Regions from separate parts of the Peribacillus sp. Hz7 genome, predicted to be linked through region 3. Evidence: riboswitches for the same ligand, from Rfam matches in the RefSeq annotation. Region 3 holds a riboswitch; each other region holds the start of a gene.

Region 1 (4,564 bases), on a different contig from region 3:
AAGTCGCTGGCGATTATGCAGCTTTACCATTAACATTAGTGCAGCTGTTTACCGTATCGATTTTATCCTTTATATCAGCACCGATTTTTGGTGAAGATATTTCAGTCTTAGTCAATCCAACCATCATGTTGCAAACAGAAGTTTGGAGCGCCTTATTTGTAACCGCTATTTTTGCTACAGCATTGGCATTTTTGGCGCAAACGCATTTCCAAGCCTACACATCTCCAACACGAGTTGCGTTAATTTTTGCGACTGAGCCGGTATTTGCCGCTCTCACATCCTATCTATGGATTGATGAAAAATTAACAGTCGCTTCAATCGCTGGCTGTGTATGTATTTTGTTTGGGATGGTTATTGCCGAACTGCCTGCTAAAAAAAGAAAAATAAAACCGGACTTCCATTGAGGGAGTCCGATTTTATTGAAATAAGCCTTGTTCACGAGCAAACTTTTCTGCTTCTCGTTTTGTAGAAATATGATTTTTTGTTAAAGTTTCAAGCAAAGATACATAAAAGCTGCCGTCGAACTTTTTTTGCACCTTTAATGTTAGTTCAATCGCAATATTAACTAAAGAATCACTAGCTTTCGTATACTGTTTTCCAAAATAAATAAAACCAATCATATCTTCACCAAAAGAAAAACCTTTTCCTTCTAAATATGTAATATACTCTTCAGTCGACCAAGCCAATCTTCCACCTTCTCCGTACACTTTTTCCTTCATCTTACCGCAAATTTTGACTTTTTCCTATCGTTTATACAATAAAAATTAATAATAAACACGAGAAATACCACTTCGTCAGAATAAACTTTACTTCTGAATGAAGTGGTATTTAAAGCTTTAATAAACCTACTATAATGGAAAAGATTTTTTATCACTTTACTCATTCAATAAGTTCGCTCTATCCAAAGTAACAATTATTGTACCGCTCGAACATATTTTACTTTTTCAAATGATAAGGTACAGTCGTGATAATGACATTTCTTCGATAAAGCAAGGATGTACGAATCAGTAAACTTGATTGGTTATGAAGAATATTGTGCCAGCCTTTCTTTGGAATAAATTGTGGTATAACGACTGTAACCCGATAGTTTGCTTCACTCGCTTTATGTTCAATGGTATCAATAAATTTAGTTAATGGACCTATGATGCTTCTGTAATGGGAGTGTAAAGTTACAAGTCTCACATCGGGTTGCCATTTCTTCCAATTATCCTCAAACTTTTTTTCATCTTCTCGTTCAAAAGAAACGTAAACAGCTATAATCTGTTCTGCTGAAAGGGATTTTGCATAGTTCAATGAATTTTCCACCACATGAGTAATACCAGCGACAGGTACAATGATTACATTCCCTTCGATTGGTACAGCAGGTTCACAAGACGTAACCTTTAGCTGCTCACCTACTGCATCATAATGCTTTCTTATTCGATGAAAAACGAAAATGATGATAGGTAAAAAAACTAAAACCGGCCAAACCTGAGTAAATTTAGTTAAAAAGAATATGATGGTAACAATCAAACTAATAACAGCACCAATGGAGTTAATGATTAACTTAAAAACCCATCCTTTTGGCTTTTCACGAATCCATTTAACCATCATTCCAGTCTGAGACAACGTAAATGGAATAAATACTCCTACTGCATAAAGTGGGATAAGGTTTTCTGTATGTCCTTCAAAAGCGATTATTAAGACGATGGAAGCAAGTCCTAATATGATAATTCCATTCGAATATCCTAATCGATCGCCTCTAATTGTAAACATCCTTGGTATAAACTTATCCTTTGCGAGATTGACAGCCAGCAAAGGAAAAGCAGAATAGCCTGTATTGGCAGCAAGGATTAATATTAAGGCTGTTGTTCCTTGAATAAAGAAATACATGAAATTTCGTCCAAATATCTCTTCAGCAATTTGCGAGACAACTGTTACCTCTACACTCGGAACAATGCTTAAATAATAGGCTAAAAATACAATGCCTGTAAATAACACAGCAAGTAAGGAGCCCATTAAAATTAACGTTTTGGCAGCGTTATTAGGAGCTGGATCTTTAAAGTTTGGAATCGCATTAGAAATTGCTTCAACTCCTGTCAACGCAGAACTACCTGATGCAAATGCTCTTAGAAGGATAAATAAACTGATTCCTGCTACCGGTGTGCCAATTGAAGTACGTAAGTCAGAAGAAACTTCTCCCATCAAGATTTTGTATATGCCTACACCAATCAGAATGAATAACGCTAAAACGAATAAATACACCGGATAGGCTAATATGGAAGCCGACTCTGTTACTCCTCTTAAGTTCAGGATAGTAAGAAATATTACAAAAAGGATGGCTATCATTACATTATGTGTATGCAAACTAGGAAAAGCAGATGTAATAGCATCCGTCCCCGCAGACACACTTACAGCCACAGTTAAAATATAATCAACTAATAAGGAACCTCCAGCTATCAATCCTGCATTCACACCTAAATTATTCTTTGAAACAACATACGCTCCCCCTCCATGAGGATACGCAAAGATAATTTGTCGATAAGACAAAATTAAAGCCGTTAACAGAAGCAATACTCCTACAGCGATAGGAATTGAATACCAAAATGCAGTGACACCCACTGTAATTAGCACAAGCAATATTTGTTCGGGACCATATGCAACAGAAGACAAAGCATCAGAAGATAATATAGCCAAAGCTTTTGTTTTGTTAAGCTTTTGTTCCCCGGCTGCCGTTGATTTTAAAGGCCGACCAATTAAAAATCTTTTTATAGAAGCCATCACTAAGAATCACCACCAAACATAAATAGTAATTGTATATTACCCCGTTAAATAAAAAATCTTGAAAAAAACGCAAAAATGCCTACAAGTCAAAGTTAAATAGACCTGTAGACATCAATTTTTTTGTCTCACAAGCTCCACCTTCCTTCTCATATAACGCTTACGAGGTTAGCTGTCGGATTCGGACCTTTGAGTAGCCCTACCTTGAAAGGATTCACCCCTTGAATTGTTAAACAATTCTAATAATGGTTCCCCCGCACCAAACGGTTTCAGCGATTTAGAAATATGAAACTGTGATTAGCATACTGCTGTGAATTCGAAAAGTAAATAAAAATTTTATTATGACCTATACTTCCTATATTTCTATAATACTATTGTCTTCCCTCCTAAATGTTTAATGATAAACAATATATAATATTCTTCTCTTACTACATCATTTTACATATATGATCAATAATACAAAAAATAGGAGCTTCTGTTCCGAAGCTCCTGCCCTCTTATAACATACGTAAAACCGATCGAAATTCATGCGTCTCTAGCATATACCGTACCTTTTCGTCATCATATTGAAAATACGCCTCATCAAGCGAGCAAGAAATTGGTACATCACATTTAATTTCAGCAAGCTTTCGGGATAAATGAAGCATCTCAAGCTCTGCTTCAATTTTCGTCCGCTGCCCCTTCGTTAATGAAGATAAATTTTCTAAAATGCCTTCGATACTTTCATACTCCGTTAATAATTTTAACGCTGTTTTTTCCCCAATTCCTTTTACACCTGGATAGTTATCTGCTGTATCGCCCATTAACGCTTTTAAATCAATCATTTGCCTCGGCTTAATCCCTTTCCATTCATAAAAACTATGAGGATTATGCACATCATAATTACCAAAGCCTTTTTTCAATAACACAACAGAAATATGCTCATCTAACAATTGCAACATATCTTGATCTCCCGTTAAAATACCTACACGACTATCCTTCGCTGACGCTTTCGCAATCGTTCCAATACAATCATCCGCTTCAAAACCAGCTAGTCCAATATTCGGAATATCAAAAGCTTGAACTGCTTCCTTCGCTAAATCAAACTGTGGAATCATCTCCACTGGTGCATCCGAACGATTTGCCTTATACCCATCAAACAGTTCATTTCGAAACGTATGACTGCCCATATCCCAACAAACCGCCACATGGCTTGGCTTAAAATGATTAGTTGCCGTTAGCATATGCTTTAAAAATCCTTGCACTGCATTCGTCGGTACACCTTTTGAATTAATCATAAACTGTCCCGTAACTGCCGTTCCATAAAAAGCTCTAAATAAAAGCGCCATCCCGTCTACAAGTAGAAAAGTTGGACGCTGTTCGTTTTCATTTCCTAACATACTACCACCTCAACTATGATGTGTACTTATTTTATCATGATTTTTATTAGTATAGTTACTTTTTAAAAAGAGTTTGTTATAGGATACTGTTCATTTTTGGCTCCTACTCGTTTGATCAACAATATTATTTAACACAGCCTTTCAAAAAAACTACTAGTCAAGAATCCCTATTTTTCAAAATATTAGTTGAAAATATGTATAAATTATATTAATTTAGTGACTAGTGTTATAAATTATTACATAAAAATAGAATAAGGAGGTTCAAAATGAAAGATCGTAAATTAAACTTCACCCTGTTAACAACTTTTATTTATCTATCATTAGCTGGTTGTTCTTCAGGAGTAACCGAAGCAACTAAGGAAGAGAAGCTTCGAAGAGAAGAATCCGCAGAAACGTCAACGACTATACACCCTGAAACGGATTGG
Region 2 (4,564 bases), on a different contig from region 3:
TAATAAATCTTCCTTGTGAATAATACGATCGGGAGAAGGAGAAATAATAATATCTCCTTCTCTAACGATAGCAATAACACTGACATTATATTGGGCACGAATGTCAAGGTCACGCAAACTTTTTTCAGCCATTTTGGAAGGAATCATAATCTCCTCTATACTGTGTTCTTTTGATAACTCAATATAGTTCAACATATTGGGTGACAGGAGCTGATTGGCCACACGTTCTCCCATGTCTCTCTCAGGATAGATAATCCAATCAGCCCCTACTTTGTCTAAAACCTGCCCATGTCGCTTTCCAAGAGCCTTTGCAATGACTTTTTTAACCCCTAGCTCTTTAAGCAGAGAAACCGTTAAAATGCTGGATTGCATATCATTTCCAATGGCTACGATTACACAATCAAAATTGCTTATTCCAATAGATGTAAGTGCCTTCGCTTCTGTCGTATCAGCGACTACTGCATGAGTAACGAATAATTCAGCATCTTCGACTCGTTCCTCATTTGCATCAATTCCTAGCACCTCTTGTCCAGCCTCATATAGTCTTCGAGCTACACTTGTTCCAAATCTCCCTAAACCAATCACAGCATATTGTTTTATAGCCATTTCCATCTACACTCCCTGAATTTAATTAACCGATCATTATATTTCCTTTAATATGACGGAAAGTATCTGATTTACGTCTCTTTGTAATAGCAAAAGCAACTGTTAAAGGACCTAATCTTCCTGCAAACATCGTGAAAATGATAAGTATACGCCCCACAGAAGATAGCTCTGGAGTTAATCCCATAGACAGTCCCACTGTACCAAACGCAGAAGTAGCTTCAAATAAATACATCATAAAATCGTGACCGGGTTCTGTAATGCTAAGCGCCATAGTCATGAATACAACAATGCTCAATCCACACAAAGCAACGGTCAGTGCTTTTAATATCGTTTCAGTCACAATTCTGCGCCTAAATAAGACAACGTCTTCTTTCCCTTTAATTTGAGACCATACGGTAGCTACTAAAACAGCAAAGGTCGTTATTTTAATTCCTCCAGCTGTGGATCCTGAACCTGCTCCAATAAACATAAGAAAAATGATGAGGAACAAAGTAGAATGTGTTAAATCTCCAATTGGTAATGTATTAGAACCTGCCGTCCTTGGAGTAACCGCTTGATACAATGCACCCAATACTTTTCCAGTTTCAGATAAAGGGCCTAATGTTTTATCATTTCCATATTCAAACATGAAGATTAACAGGGTTGCCCCTACTGTTAGAATGACGGTTGCCAGTAATACTACCTTCGTATGCACAGATAAGCGGCGAGTATCACGGTATTCATATAGTTCGTTCATCACAATAAATCCTAATCCACCAAGTGTGATGAGAGCGCATACGGTTAAGACGACAATAGGATCATCTACATAAGGAGTTAGACCCCGAAATTCTCCCATTAAATCAAAACCAGCATTATTAAAGTTAGATATAGCATGAAAAAATCCAAAATAGATGGCTTTACCTATTGGCATATCGTAAGAAAAACGAATCGATAAAATGATGCCGCCGACAAGTTCAATCACTGCAGTAAATATCAAAATTCTTTTGACTAACCTGACAATTCCTGCAAAGGATACATTATTGAAAGCCTCCTTTAGTAGCAGCCTTTCTTTTAAAGAAATTTTTTTACCTAACAGCAAAAATAAAAAAGTTGCAAATGTCATAAACCCTAATCCGCCGACTTGAATGAGCGATAAAATGACCAATTCACCGAATAAAGAAAAGGTGTCCCCAGTATCTACAACGACAAGCCCTGTTACACATGTAGCAGATGTAGCGGTAAATAAAGCATTTAAAAATGAGAGACCTTTTCCATCCTCAGTGGCAATGGGAAGAGTCAATAAAAAGGCTCCGATAAGGATGACCGTTGCAAAACCTAATACAAGGGCTTTTGGAGGATTAACCTCTTTTATTTTTTTCATCGTGATCTCCTAACTGACCTCATAAAAAATTTAGTATCCAGTTTACTTTTTCCATTATTGTATCTAAATATTTGTCCCATAGTTATTAAGATAAAGATGGGCTGAACATAGAAAAAGACCAATGTATACTTATTGAACAAGCCTTTAGTATTCGTTGCTCTATTTAACGCCTAGCAGGCTATACATATATGTTTCCAAAGAAGCCTTTAATTATAGGCATAATAAAAAGACCTACAAATATATCAGGCTGCCATTTTGTTTTAAACACAACAAAAAAGCATCCTGAATTAAGGCGGTCTTATACCCCCTTTCGCTTTAGCCGACGAAGTTAGCTGACGGGTAGGATGGCGAAAGAGTTTCTCATCCCTTCTGCAATAGCAGAATTAACCCCAAAATAATGGGTCCTCCGTTCTCAAATGATTCTGAGATTAGGCCGATATAAAATTTGTGATTTAATGCGATTATTCTACGCCTGTCATCTCCCTATTGTAAATCCCTTAAATAGACAAAAAATGGCCAAAATAAACCATATACGTTCATTATTGGCCAAAAACAACACTAAAACACTGTTTCTCGTGATATTTCTAGATGTTTTTAGATATTCAATAATTTATAAAAAGATTATATTAGTAGATTTAAAATGAAATCTAATCATTTGTAATGGAAATAGAACCGATACCGATCACCTGAAATCGAACTTTCGTTATGGTGTATGACGACATGTTGGATTTTATAAGCCATATCATTTCGTGGCAGCGTCGAAAATTTCGCTAAATGTTTAAAAGAGGGTCTTACGACTGAATTTGTCAGGTAGGCTGATTGAGTACTCCCTGGTATTCTCGCTTTATTTAGCGCTTCAATCATTTGTTCAGCAGTCCCTATTCCTACTCCATGTGCAAAATATGCACCGTCTTCGAGAACAACCGCATTTTCTCCTCTCCACCAAGGGGTTTCTGGATGAAATTCTGGATTATTAAAATAAACAACATCTCCGGGTAAGAAATAATCCGTATTAATCAGTTGTATACCGAGTTCAGGATCAGCATGCCAGCTGTATAAATAGAGGTCTTGGAATATCTGATTAAATACATATTCGCCCAGACTGTTTAAAACGGCATGATAATAGATAATTACCTTTGCCGTGGCACATTCAAACGCATACAGCGAACTGTTGTTGTAAATGTCTTGAATCGCATCAGATGGCACTACACCAGGCTTCAGCTGGAATCCGCCGGCATTTGTCAAATACCAGTATTCGGGATTACAACGAGAATGGGAAAAGGGTTGGAACTGAGCATACCCTTGATTCATGGCTCTTGCACTTACTATGATGTTTTTGCGTAATTTGAGTTCAAACGATAACTCATCGAGAGACTGATACGAATAAACGACCGGATGTTCATTCATTTGTTGAACAATTACCCTTTCAATACTACCAGACGGCCACATACTACTTTGTTGAACATTCATCCCCGATATTTGTATCATACTATCCCTCATTCCAATCTTAAGTATCATTCTTCTTATTACCTATTGTATTAAGGGATTCGTTTTAAGGTGTATTTAAGCAGAAAAACATATTTAGATTAAACTTTTCATCTCCATGAAATATTCATACACAGCATTTGATAACGCATCATCTATCTCGTTTCCTTCCTCATCAATGATTTGCGTATCTCCAGACCACCCAGTCCTAAACACCTCTAGTACGACAAACTTATCCCCTTTATATTCCACTTCATACTTTTCAATAGTGGCACAATGTTCTACACTCATGTAGATTCCCCTCCTTCAGAAAAGTTGAACTATTTATATGAGAAATATTATTCTTTATATTGTCGTTTGTTTAAAAACCTATCCTCGTTCTAATCACGTTGTGCAATTCCCTCTAAGCAAACAGTGGCACTTTTCTAAAGATAATTTCTCTCTAAACTACTAACAACTAAAAATGATATGATAAGGATGTTATTTTTAACCCGAGGAGGATTCGTATGAAAAAAGTTGTCAAAGTAGTAGCAGCTGTTATTGAAAATAATGAAAATGAAATTCTTTGCGCTCTAAGGTCGCCTGATATGAGCCTTCCTAACATGTGGGAATTCCCAGGTGGAAAAGTAGAACAAGGAGAAGACCTTTATTCTGCTATCGAAAGAGAAATAGCTGAGGAACTAGGGTGCAACATTAAAGCGAATGATGTATTTAATGAAAATACGCATGAATATGATACGTTTATCATTACGTTAATTTGCATGAAATGTACAATTGTAGAAGGCACACCTATTCCAAAAGAGCATTCAAAACTGATTTGGCTGAAACGCGAGAACTTAAGCTCGCTTAAATGGGCTCCTGCGGATGTTCCGGCGGTGGAGGAATTAATAATAAAAAAATAGTCCTCTCTTCTGAGAAGACTATTTTTTGTTTAAACTCTGATTGTAAACTCTTTATACAAGTTTGCAGGTACTTCATGTTCCAACTCTATTTTTACTGTGATGGGCTTTTCTCCTTCAAATGACACGGTATTCCCTTTGCCAATATAAATGTAAGGCTCCGTTTTCCCATCAATTTGTTTATACTTTCTGATAAACAAATGTAAATTAATAT
Region 3 (4,564 bases):
GCGAAATACATATGCCTTGCTGGCGGTTATTGTTGTAAGCTATATAGCAATTTGGCTTTTGAATGCATTATTGGCCTATGTAAAAGTGAGCGTATTTGTTTGAGGGGATGAAGAAAGATGAAACGATGGAAAGTACTTTCAGCTGTAGTGGTTTCAGGTGCGTTACTGGCAACGAACCTCTATTTAATTACAAAAGAGGACAGTAAAGTATCGCGTTCGATTTTTGTGGAAGATTGGACAAAAGTCAAGGCCGCAACCGTAACGGAAACGTTTGAGACGAAGGGAGTTACAATCCCTGCTGAGGAATATGAAGTATACTTTGATGAATCAGGTAAAGAGTTTCAACGATTTCTTGTAAAAGAGGGGGAAGAGGTAACGGCGGGTACACCTTTATTCGAGTATGAAGTAAAGGATTTAGAGAAAAATAAAGGGGAAGTTGAGCGGGAAATTACCGAGATAACTGGTGCGATAACGGAAATAGAGGCATATATTAAGAAGTTAACGGATTACAAAACGCAAGTTCCTACTGCTTCAACGGTTTCGGAAATTGTGCAAGATGGTGTAAGCTTGGATCGCAATGCTTCTTCTGATTTAATTATTAGCACACTTGAACAAGAAATTTATAAACAAGAATTAGAAAAAAGTAAATTAGAAGAGAGAAAGACAAGGCTGGATTCACAATTAACAGCGATGAATGAACTCAGCGGGCCGCTTACGATTGATGCAGAAGTGGATGGGGTTGTGAAACAGATTAATCAATCACTTAACAATCCAGTGGTGACTATTGCCTCTACTCAACAAGCTGTAAAAGGTGTTCTTTCGGAGTCGCAGTTACACAAAACAGCAGTTGGGATGCCAGTTAAAATTACATCTCCGCGTTTAGAGAAAGGGATTAATGGTACAGTTGGACGTGTGGAAAACTATCCAGCGTCAGAACCTTCTCTTAATCAAAAATCGATGTTTCCGTTTCAAGTCGTAATGGAAGCAGATGAAGAAGGAATATCGTCGCTAGCCCTCGGTTCAAAGGTAGATATGACGGTCGTTACAAATGAAGCGGTAGATGTTCCGACGATTCCGGAGAAAACGGTGTATGGAAAGGACAACCTCTTTGTATTTAAGTTAACAAACAATGGATATGTGAATAAACAATATGTTACAGCGGGATTAAGAGCGAATCAAAAGCTTGAGATTGCTTCTGGTCCAGCAGAGGGAGAGACGGTGCTTATTACACCAAGGGAAATTCCGAAAAATCACTCAACGTTTATTACTCCTATTCAAGCAGAAAAGGTAAACTTAGATGCGTATAACACGTTTTCAACTCGTGAGAAGTGGCGTTATTTCTTGGTCGGGTTGTTGGAGAAATAGTCTTTATTTATTAAAAGGTCTTCAAATATGAAGATCTTTTTTATTTTCTAAAATAGGGATAATTTAGAAAAGTTATTATTTTCAGATAATTTAAAGATAGTATTTGGGGAATAATTTAAAAATAAATAACATAGATAGAAAGCGGTTAAATCCAGAATAAAATGGCCTTCATCCAGAAAAAATAAATATATGGCTATAAAAAATATTTACAGATTATCAATTTTAATATAATATTTCAAGTGGGGAAGTTATTTCGCTTAATCTTTTTAGAGCGGGGGACCCAAATTTGCAGAACTTTCTGCTAGGGGTGAATTCAGAAATGAAAGGGCAATTTGTTTCCAAATCCTAACCCGACAGCTAACCTCGTAAGCGACTTAAAGGAAACAATATGTGAATCTATATGATAAAGACACCGCTTGTGTCTTTTTTTGGTAAAAGGAAAACTGTTTCCAGCTGCAGAAAGCGTTTTCTTTTTATCAACAATTTTGTTTCCTTTACCGAAACAACTGTTTTTTTGTAAAAACTATTACGAAAGGTGAGGGATGTATGAAAAAATTCAAATTAAGTTTAGCTAGTCAGATTTTCATTGGTTTACTGATTGGTGTGGTTGTAGGGGCTATTTTTTATGGTAATACAACTGCTCAAGAATATTTGCAGCCAATTGGAGATATCTTTCTACGTCTGATTAAAATGATTGTTATACCGATTGTTGTGGCAAGTATTGTTGTTGCTGTTGCAGGTGTCGGTGATTTGAAATCTGTAGGTAAAATTGGTGGTAAAGCGATTCTTTACTTTGAAATCGTTACCACGATTGCGATTATCGTTGGAATTATAGCAGCGAATGTTCTTCAGCCTGGTGCTGGTGTTAATATGGATAAATTAGAACAAACTGACATTTCGAGTTATGTCGATACAGCAGAGCATAAGGAAGAAACGGGTTTTATTGAGACGATCGTCAATATTGTCCCGACTAATCCAATTAAAGCAATCGTTGAGGGCGACATGCTTGCGATTATTTTCTTCTCGCTTATGCTAGGGCTTGGAATTGCAGCTATTGGAGATAAAGGAAAGCCGGTTCTGCAATTCTTCAACGGAGTAGCAGAGGCGATGTTCTATGTTACGAATATGATTATGAAATTTGCTCCATTCGGTGTATTTGCATTAATTGGGGTAACAGTGTCTAAGTTTGGTTTGGCCTCCCTGATTCCTTTAGGGAAGTTAGCTCTTTCTGTATATGGAACGATGATTTTCTTTGTTCTAGTTGTATTAGGGCTTATCGCAAAATTAGCTGGCTTTAGTATTTTTAAACTGATTAAAATCTTAAAAGAAGAATTAATCTTAGCGTTCTCAACAGCAAGCTCTGAAGCCGTTCTTCCTAAGATAATGGAAAAAATGGAGAAAACGGGATGTCCGAAGCATATTGCTTCTTTCGTTATTCCAACAGGTTACTCATTTAACCTCGATGGGTCAACATTATATCAAGCATTAGCAGCTATGTTTATTGCGCAAATGTATGGTATTGATATGAGTATTGTGGATCAATTTACGTTAATGCTTGTGTTAATGGTTACATCGAAAGGAATTGCTGGAGTTCCAGGCGTATCATTTGTTGTATTATTAGCAACACTTGGAACTGTTGGAATCCCAGTTGAAGGTTTAGCGTTTATTGCGGGTATTGACCGTATTCTAGATATGGGACGTACAGTTGTAAACGTAATCGGAAATTCGTTAGCAGCAATTGTTATTTCTAAATGGGAAGGGCAATTTAACCCTTCAGCAGCAGATGAACAAGTGAAGCAAGCGTCATAATGATATAAAATCCAGAGCGGTGAAGCTGCTCTGGATTTTTTTATAGCTATATCTTTACAGAGAAGACTTGTTTGACAAAAAAGAAGGAAGGTTACTAAGATAAAAATATAAATACATAAGTCGGTATATAACGGGGGAGAATAGATGTCTTGGGTCACGTTGCTCATGTTTTTAACAATAGCCGTGTTTGCTTTGTCTAAGGTTTTACCAGCAAAAGGGGTTAAGAGTATTACAACAGAAGATTTAGCGAATAATTTATCGTTAAAGGTAAAAAAACAGTATATTGACGTTCGTTCTGAAATTGAATATGACGATCGTCATATACCGCAATTTAATAACATCCCCCTTCACTTATTAAAGCAAAGAGTGAATGAGTTGGATAAAAAGAAGCCGGTAGTTATCATTTGTCATAGTGGAATGAGAAGTATAAGTGCGGCAAAAACACTTAAAAAATTAGGTTTCGAACAAATTGAGAATGTTAGTGGTGGTATAAACGCCTGGAGAGATTAAGAAATTCTAAAAAAACACCGTCCTATCTTTTGGAATGGTGTTTCTTTTTTGTGAATGAGCAAATTGTCACTATGTTTTAGTGTCTAATTTTACACTGTTTATGTATAAAATACTCCTGTAATCCCTTATTTTAACCATTATATAGTGATATTTCCCAAATGGAATGAACTTTGTTCTGCCTCTAAGGGTTTATTCCACTTTAGTGGTATGATAGTATGACTTTAAATGAATGTACAAGGTTAGCGGAATATCGTGCGATTGTGAAGAAGTAAGAAAATTGATAAAATGAACGCTCTAATTCCACGGAAAGGTCGGAGGGAAGTGGGTTATGAAGCATGAGATTAGGGAAATCTTATATATGCATGTGCAAGCTTCTGAACGTTTTGTGATTTCAAATGGGATGAGCTTTTGGGAGTTTGTTAATTCTTTAGAAAAGCCATTGCAACATCTTTTGTTGTTAAAACATGATTATGGTGATACACAATTTAATTTAAATGTTGCTTTAGATTATGTACCGAGTGAAGGTGTAGCGAAATTTATTAAACAAGATGTGAGAACGTATGGTGAGTTTTGTTGGATTGACTTTCAAGAAGAGGATAGTTTAGATGAATTGAGCGGAATGGAGTTGGCTGAGCTGCTCTATCTTGGGCATATGAAGCATCATTTAAAACAGCCGTTCTTTTCCAAATTACATAATCAGTTTGTTTACTTATCACAGGACGATGGATGGTTTAGTAAAATTTATTATCGTTCATTACCTATGTATTATAAAATGTTAGGCAGTCTTATTTCTTTAAAGCTTGAAGGATTAAAAACAGATAGAACGTGGTTTGGTTTGAGGAAAAAACGAGATTTACCTATTATACCAGTGGAAATGCTT
Region 4 (4,564 bases), on a different contig from region 3:
ACTAATTGATCTGCGTGTGCAAGACCAAACTCCGCGCTGCCTGATGCAATCATTTGAACAGAAGATACTTGTGGACCACCTGGCTCAATGGTTACATTCAATCCATTTTCTTTGAAAATCCCGTCTTCTTGTGCGGCATATACACCGCCATGCTGTGCCTTTGGAAACCAGTTTAATACTAATTTAACATGTTCAACAGCTTTATCATCCGTTTTGTTCTCTTCCTCACTAGTACTAGCTTCCTCATCGCTGCAGGCAGTCAGGAAAACTAGAAAGATAATTCCTAAAAATAGTAGATTGAATTTTTTCACCTTTTCTTCCTCCTTTAATTCGTAATGAATTTCGCTTTATTTTTCAACCTTCATCGCTGACTCATGCCAAGATCGCAACATTAAGTGAGCTATCAGGCTAACGAGAAGGTAAAAGCCAATCCCTAATAATGCCGCAGCTATTCCGCAGGCAAACAAATATGGAGTTTTTAATTGGATGGCGGCTACTGTAATGGCATAGCCTAAGCCACCTTTACCTCCACCGATTCCTGCTACATATTCTCCAACAATAGCTCCGACAATCGATAAAGTACAAGATACTTTTAATCCTGCCATAATATAAGGCATTGCAAATGGAATGCGAAGTTTCCATATTTTCTTCCATTTTGATGCATTATATAGTGTAAAGAGTTCTCCCATATTTTTATCGACTGAATTCAGTCCCATTAATGTATTCGAAATAACTGGGAAAAAACCAATTAAAAACGAAATGATTACAATGGCATTGAAACCGGCGCCAAACCAAATAACAATAATCGGTGCAACGGCAACAACAGGAATGGTTTGCAAAATAATGGCGTATGGATAGATGCTAATTTCTAACACTTTCGAGCTTGCTAATAAAATAGAAACGAAAATACCGATAGTCGCACTGAGTAAAAATCCAATAATCGATTCAATAACTGTAATTTGAATGGCTGGCCATAATAAGTGCCAATCCGTTAGTGCAGCGTGTAAGACATCTGTAGGTTTCGGAAGAATAAATGGTTTGATCCCCAATAAAGAAGGAATCAATTGCCATAGAGAGAGGAAGGCAATTAAAGCAATGATTGGACCGAGATAAACACCTTTAAATTTAGTCCAAATTTTCCCTGTATTACTTTGAGGGAAATGCGAAACCATTTTTGTTTTTTTCGTTGCTACTGATTGTGTGGACATCTTATCCTAACTCCCTTCTTATTGAGCTATTTTCGAGACTGTGGGCAGCTATATCTACATAGTCTGTAAATGTTTTGTCTGTTCTTACTTGGAGTGTTCTTGGAAAGGGGAGATTGACGTTAATAATGGATGATAATTTCCCGGGACGAGAAGACATGACTGCGATTCGTGAGGATAAAAATACAGCTTCATATACGTTGTGGGTAACAAATAGAATAGTAGTTTTTTCTTTTTGCCATATATTAAGGAGGTCAATCTGCAATGTTTGGCGTGTGATTTCATCGAGAGCGGCAAAGGGTTCATCCATTAATAACATTTTTGGTTTTGCCGCTAAAGCACGGGCGATTGAAACTCTCATTTTCATCCCGCCTGATAGTTCTCTAGGATAGGCATCTAAGTAATCTTTTAAACCGACCATCTCTAATACCTCTATTGCGTACTCCTTATGGCTTTTCTTAGTAGATCCTCTTAATTCAAGCGGCAATAATACATTATCAAGCACAGTTCGCCAAGGAAGTAAATTTGCATCTTGAAAAACGAAGGCGATATCGTTTGTTCCTTGAATAATCTCCTTAGGTGTTTTACCGAAAACTTGGACATGGCCGCTAGTGGCTTCACTCAACCCAGCTACCATCCTTAGCGCAGTGGACTTGCCGCAACCCGATGGACCTAAAAAACTAATAAACTCGCCTTCTGTAATCATTAAGTCAAATTGACTTAATGCAATGATGCCCGTATTGTACACTTTACTAACACCTTTGAATGAAACGACTTCGTTTGGATTTGTGCTCAATATTTTCCCCTCCTGAAAAATCACATTATTTGTTTATGTTTATAAATGTTATATTATATTACATAATATGTGATATAATACTTATTTTATTGTGTTGTAGTTCATTTGTCATTAGCAAAAACGAACAAATCGAAGTGGATATTTTAGTTACTATCACTAATTATATGTTATAAAATCTTACATTTTGGATTTTTGGGCTTTCAAAAAGTGAAAAATCTATATTTTGTCGTTCTATAAGGTGAATGCTCTCAAATGTTCTTTACAACTTAATTTTGAAGGAGTAATATTACTTTCATGTAAAACCATATTTCTTTATTCGCTGAATCCTTTATGGAACGGGGGAACCAATTTTGTGGCGGTGTTTTCGTCGCTTGGGGTGAATCCTTTATGAAGAAGGTAGGGCTACTCTCATGGTCCGAATCCGACAGCTAACTCCGGAAGCGTGAAGAGAGAGGAAGTGATACTGGTGATCGAAAAAATGCATTCGACCACGGGGGAATCCTCTGTGGTCTTTTTTGTGCTTTCTATATAAAGAGATTGTAATAAAAGGGGAAGAACGAGATGAAAAAACAGTTTGTTGTATTTGGTTTAGGAAGATTTGGAGGGAGCTTAGTCAAGGAATTCCATTCGATTGGAGTGGAAGTCATGGCTATCGATAAAGATGAAAGTAAAATAGATGAATATGCAGCCTTTGCTACCCATGCCGTCGTAGCTAATGGGTTGGATGAGATGAGTTTAAAGTCCTTAGGTGTAAGAAACTTTGATGTCGCTTTCGTCTCTTTAGGTGATGATATTGAAGCAAGTATTTTAACATGTTTACTTCTAAAGGAAATGGGCATTCCTCAAGTTTGGGCAAAAGCTCAAAATATGTATCATCATAAAGTTCTAGAAAAGGTCGGAGTGGATCGAGTTATCCATCCAGAAAGAGATATGGCGCAGCGAATTGCTCATCATATCGCTTCCGAAAAAATTATTGATTATATTCAATTATCTGAGGAGTATAGCATCGTGGAAATTGTGGCGTCACATAAAATTGATAAAAAATCATTAATGGATTTGGATATTCGTGCAAAATACCATTGCAATATTATTGGTATTCAACGTGGAAAAGATATTAATGTGGCTCCGCTTGCTGAAGAACAAATTCGGCAAGGAGATACATTAATTGTGATTGGACATAATAAAGATATTGCAAAATTAGAGGCCCAAGGCGTGTAACAAGCAATATACATTTGAAATGAATGCTTACTGAAACGCTTGTATTAAACCGTTTTATCCCACACCTAATGGAAGTAAGCTCCCCACCTCAAGCTTGTGAGAAGAAAAAAGGGAGATGAGGGAATTCCCTCATTATAGCTGCGGCTCCTAGCTCCTCGAGGTCATAAGCGGTTATGCTCTGTGGCAAACTGCGTCATGCTGCCTCTCATCTTATGCTTGTCGGGGCTGAACAGTTGTCTCAGCTTTTGGCATAGTAAATCTGTCTATAGGGGAATAATCGCTGACTTCTTTATTGTCGAAAAATGAATCATTGTAGGAGTCAGGGAATTTGGTAAAGTAGGTCCGCTTACCCTCGTCTATTTGCTGATAACAACAAAAAAGTGAGTATCCAATATCCTAGTGAAGATATATGGACCGTATGAAAAATATACAAATAGAAACAAGCAGTGAATGTTTTCGCTGCTTGTTTCTATTTGTATAGTAATATTCGGAAGATTAATAGATGGAAATCAGTGTATGGAAGATATAGGGTGAGCTAAATCAAAAGTTCTATTATTTGTATAATAATTAATAAAAATAAGAAAATGGTATGTTATAGCGCTTATGTAAGTATATTCAAAAACTAGTAAAAATGAATTATTTTCCTTTATTTATATAATAAACCAAAAAAATATTTGCTATCTATTCCCTGTATATCAAGGCTTTGAATCATTAAGCCTAGTCCAATAGGTTTATTTTTCCTTTTTATTAGGGATAAATATCCTGTTTTGGAAGGGGGGATTTAGGTAGATTTAATATGTGAGAAGAAATGGTACATATTATAGTCTAGTTTAGGAAGGGGTTCTTTTTTTGAAAAAATGGGTATTATTCTCCGTTGTATCAGTATTTATTTTCCTTTTATCTGCATGTTCAGATTCGGGTGAAAAGGCTTCAACTGAAAAGAGTAAAGGGTTGGAGGCTTCTATTGAAAGCGCTAGTTATATTGTTTCAGAGAGTGATGATGGGGTTTCTGAAAATGAGAACTTAGCTATGATGGCTATTAATTTAAAAGTCAAAAATTTATCAGATTCTCCAATGCGATTATCAGGGTATGATGGGATTAAGTTATATGATGGTGAGCAGCAAATCAATATTAATCCAGAACTTTATAATCGCGATATAGGCTTGGATATTGATACGGGCGGGAGTATTGGTGCAGGAAAGTCAAAAACTGTATTAGCGATATTTGAAGTAACAAAGGATAAAGAGTATGAAATTGGCTTAAATCCACTATTCGATGATCCCGAAGAGGAGTCAGAAGAGTTAGTATTAAAGCTTGATACGAAGAAGTATGCCGCTAGCTATG

Evidence for each region. Region 3 has a riboswitch for cyclic di-AMP ahead of ACE199_RS21150 (cation:dicarboxylate symporter family transporter). Riboswitches for the same ligand answer to the same signal wherever they lie in the genome.
Region 1: linked by a shared signal. The riboswitch ahead of ACE199_RS04500 (APC family permease) and the one ahead of ACE199_RS21150 (cation:dicarboxylate symporter family transporter) in region 3 are both predicted to bind cyclic di-AMP.
Region 2: linked by a shared signal. The riboswitch ahead of ACE199_RS07930 (TrkH family potassium uptake protein) and the one ahead of ACE199_RS21150 (cation:dicarboxylate symporter family transporter) in region 3 are both predicted to bind cyclic di-AMP.
Region 4: linked by a shared signal. The riboswitch ahead of ACE199_RS02915 (potassium channel family protein) and the one ahead of ACE199_RS21150 (cation:dicarboxylate symporter family transporter) in region 3 are both predicted to bind cyclic di-AMP.

The regions. Positions count from the first base shown of each region.
Region 1 covers NZ_JBHHJV010000002.1:191,224-195,787, forward strand. The annotation lists gene ACE199_RS04490 (DMT family transporter) at 1-404, shown strand, start outside; gene ACE199_RS04495 (DUF6123 family protein) at 417-686, opposite strand; gene ACE199_RS04500 (APC family permease) at 937-2,763, opposite strand; cyclic di-AMP (ydaO/yuaA leader) riboswitch at 2,902-3,045, opposite strand; gene ACE199_RS04505 (5'-3' exonuclease) at 3,258-4,139, opposite strand; gene ACE199_RS04510 (carbonic anhydrase) at 4,406-4,564, shown strand, end outside.
Region 2 covers NZ_JBHHJV010000004.1:82,112-86,675, forward strand. The annotation lists gene ACE199_RS07925 (potassium channel family protein) at 1-606, opposite strand, end outside; gene ACE199_RS07930 (TrkH family potassium uptake protein) at 632-1,966, opposite strand; cyclic di-AMP (ydaO/yuaA leader) riboswitch at 2,269-2,411, opposite strand; gene ACE199_RS07935 (protein-glutamine gamma-glutamyltransferase) at 2,618-3,454, opposite strand; gene ACE199_RS07940 (hypothetical protein) at 3,548-3,742, opposite strand; gene ACE199_RS07945 ((deoxy)nucleoside triphosphate pyrophosphohydrolase) at 3,958-4,353, shown strand; gene ACE199_RS07950 (DEAD/DEAH box helicase) at 4,383-4,564, opposite strand, start outside.
Region 3 covers NZ_JBHHJV010000028.1:13,059-17,622, forward strand. The annotation lists gene ACE199_RS21140 (G protein-coupled receptor family protein) at 1-103, shown strand, start outside; gene ACE199_RS21145 (efflux RND transporter periplasmic adaptor subunit) at 118-1,365, shown strand; cyclic di-AMP (ydaO/yuaA leader) riboswitch at 1,610-1,752, shown strand; gene ACE199_RS21150 (cation:dicarboxylate symporter family transporter) at 1,912-3,174, shown strand; gene ACE199_RS21155 (rhodanese-like domain-containing protein) at 3,319-3,684, shown strand; gene ACE199_RS21160 (hypothetical protein) at 4,013-4,564, shown strand, end outside.
Region 4 covers NZ_JBHHJV010000001.1:614,359-618,922, forward strand. The annotation lists gene ACE199_RS02900 (ABC transporter substrate-binding protein) at 1-311, opposite strand, end outside; gene ACE199_RS02905 (ABC transporter permease) at 348-1,208, opposite strand; gene ACE199_RS02910 (ABC transporter ATP-binding protein) at 1,210-2,001, opposite strand; cyclic di-AMP (ydaO/yuaA leader) riboswitch at 2,309-2,460, shown strand; gene ACE199_RS02915 (potassium channel family protein) at 2,563-3,219, shown strand; gene ACE199_RS02920 (DUF5105 domain-containing protein) at 4,069-4,564, shown strand, end outside.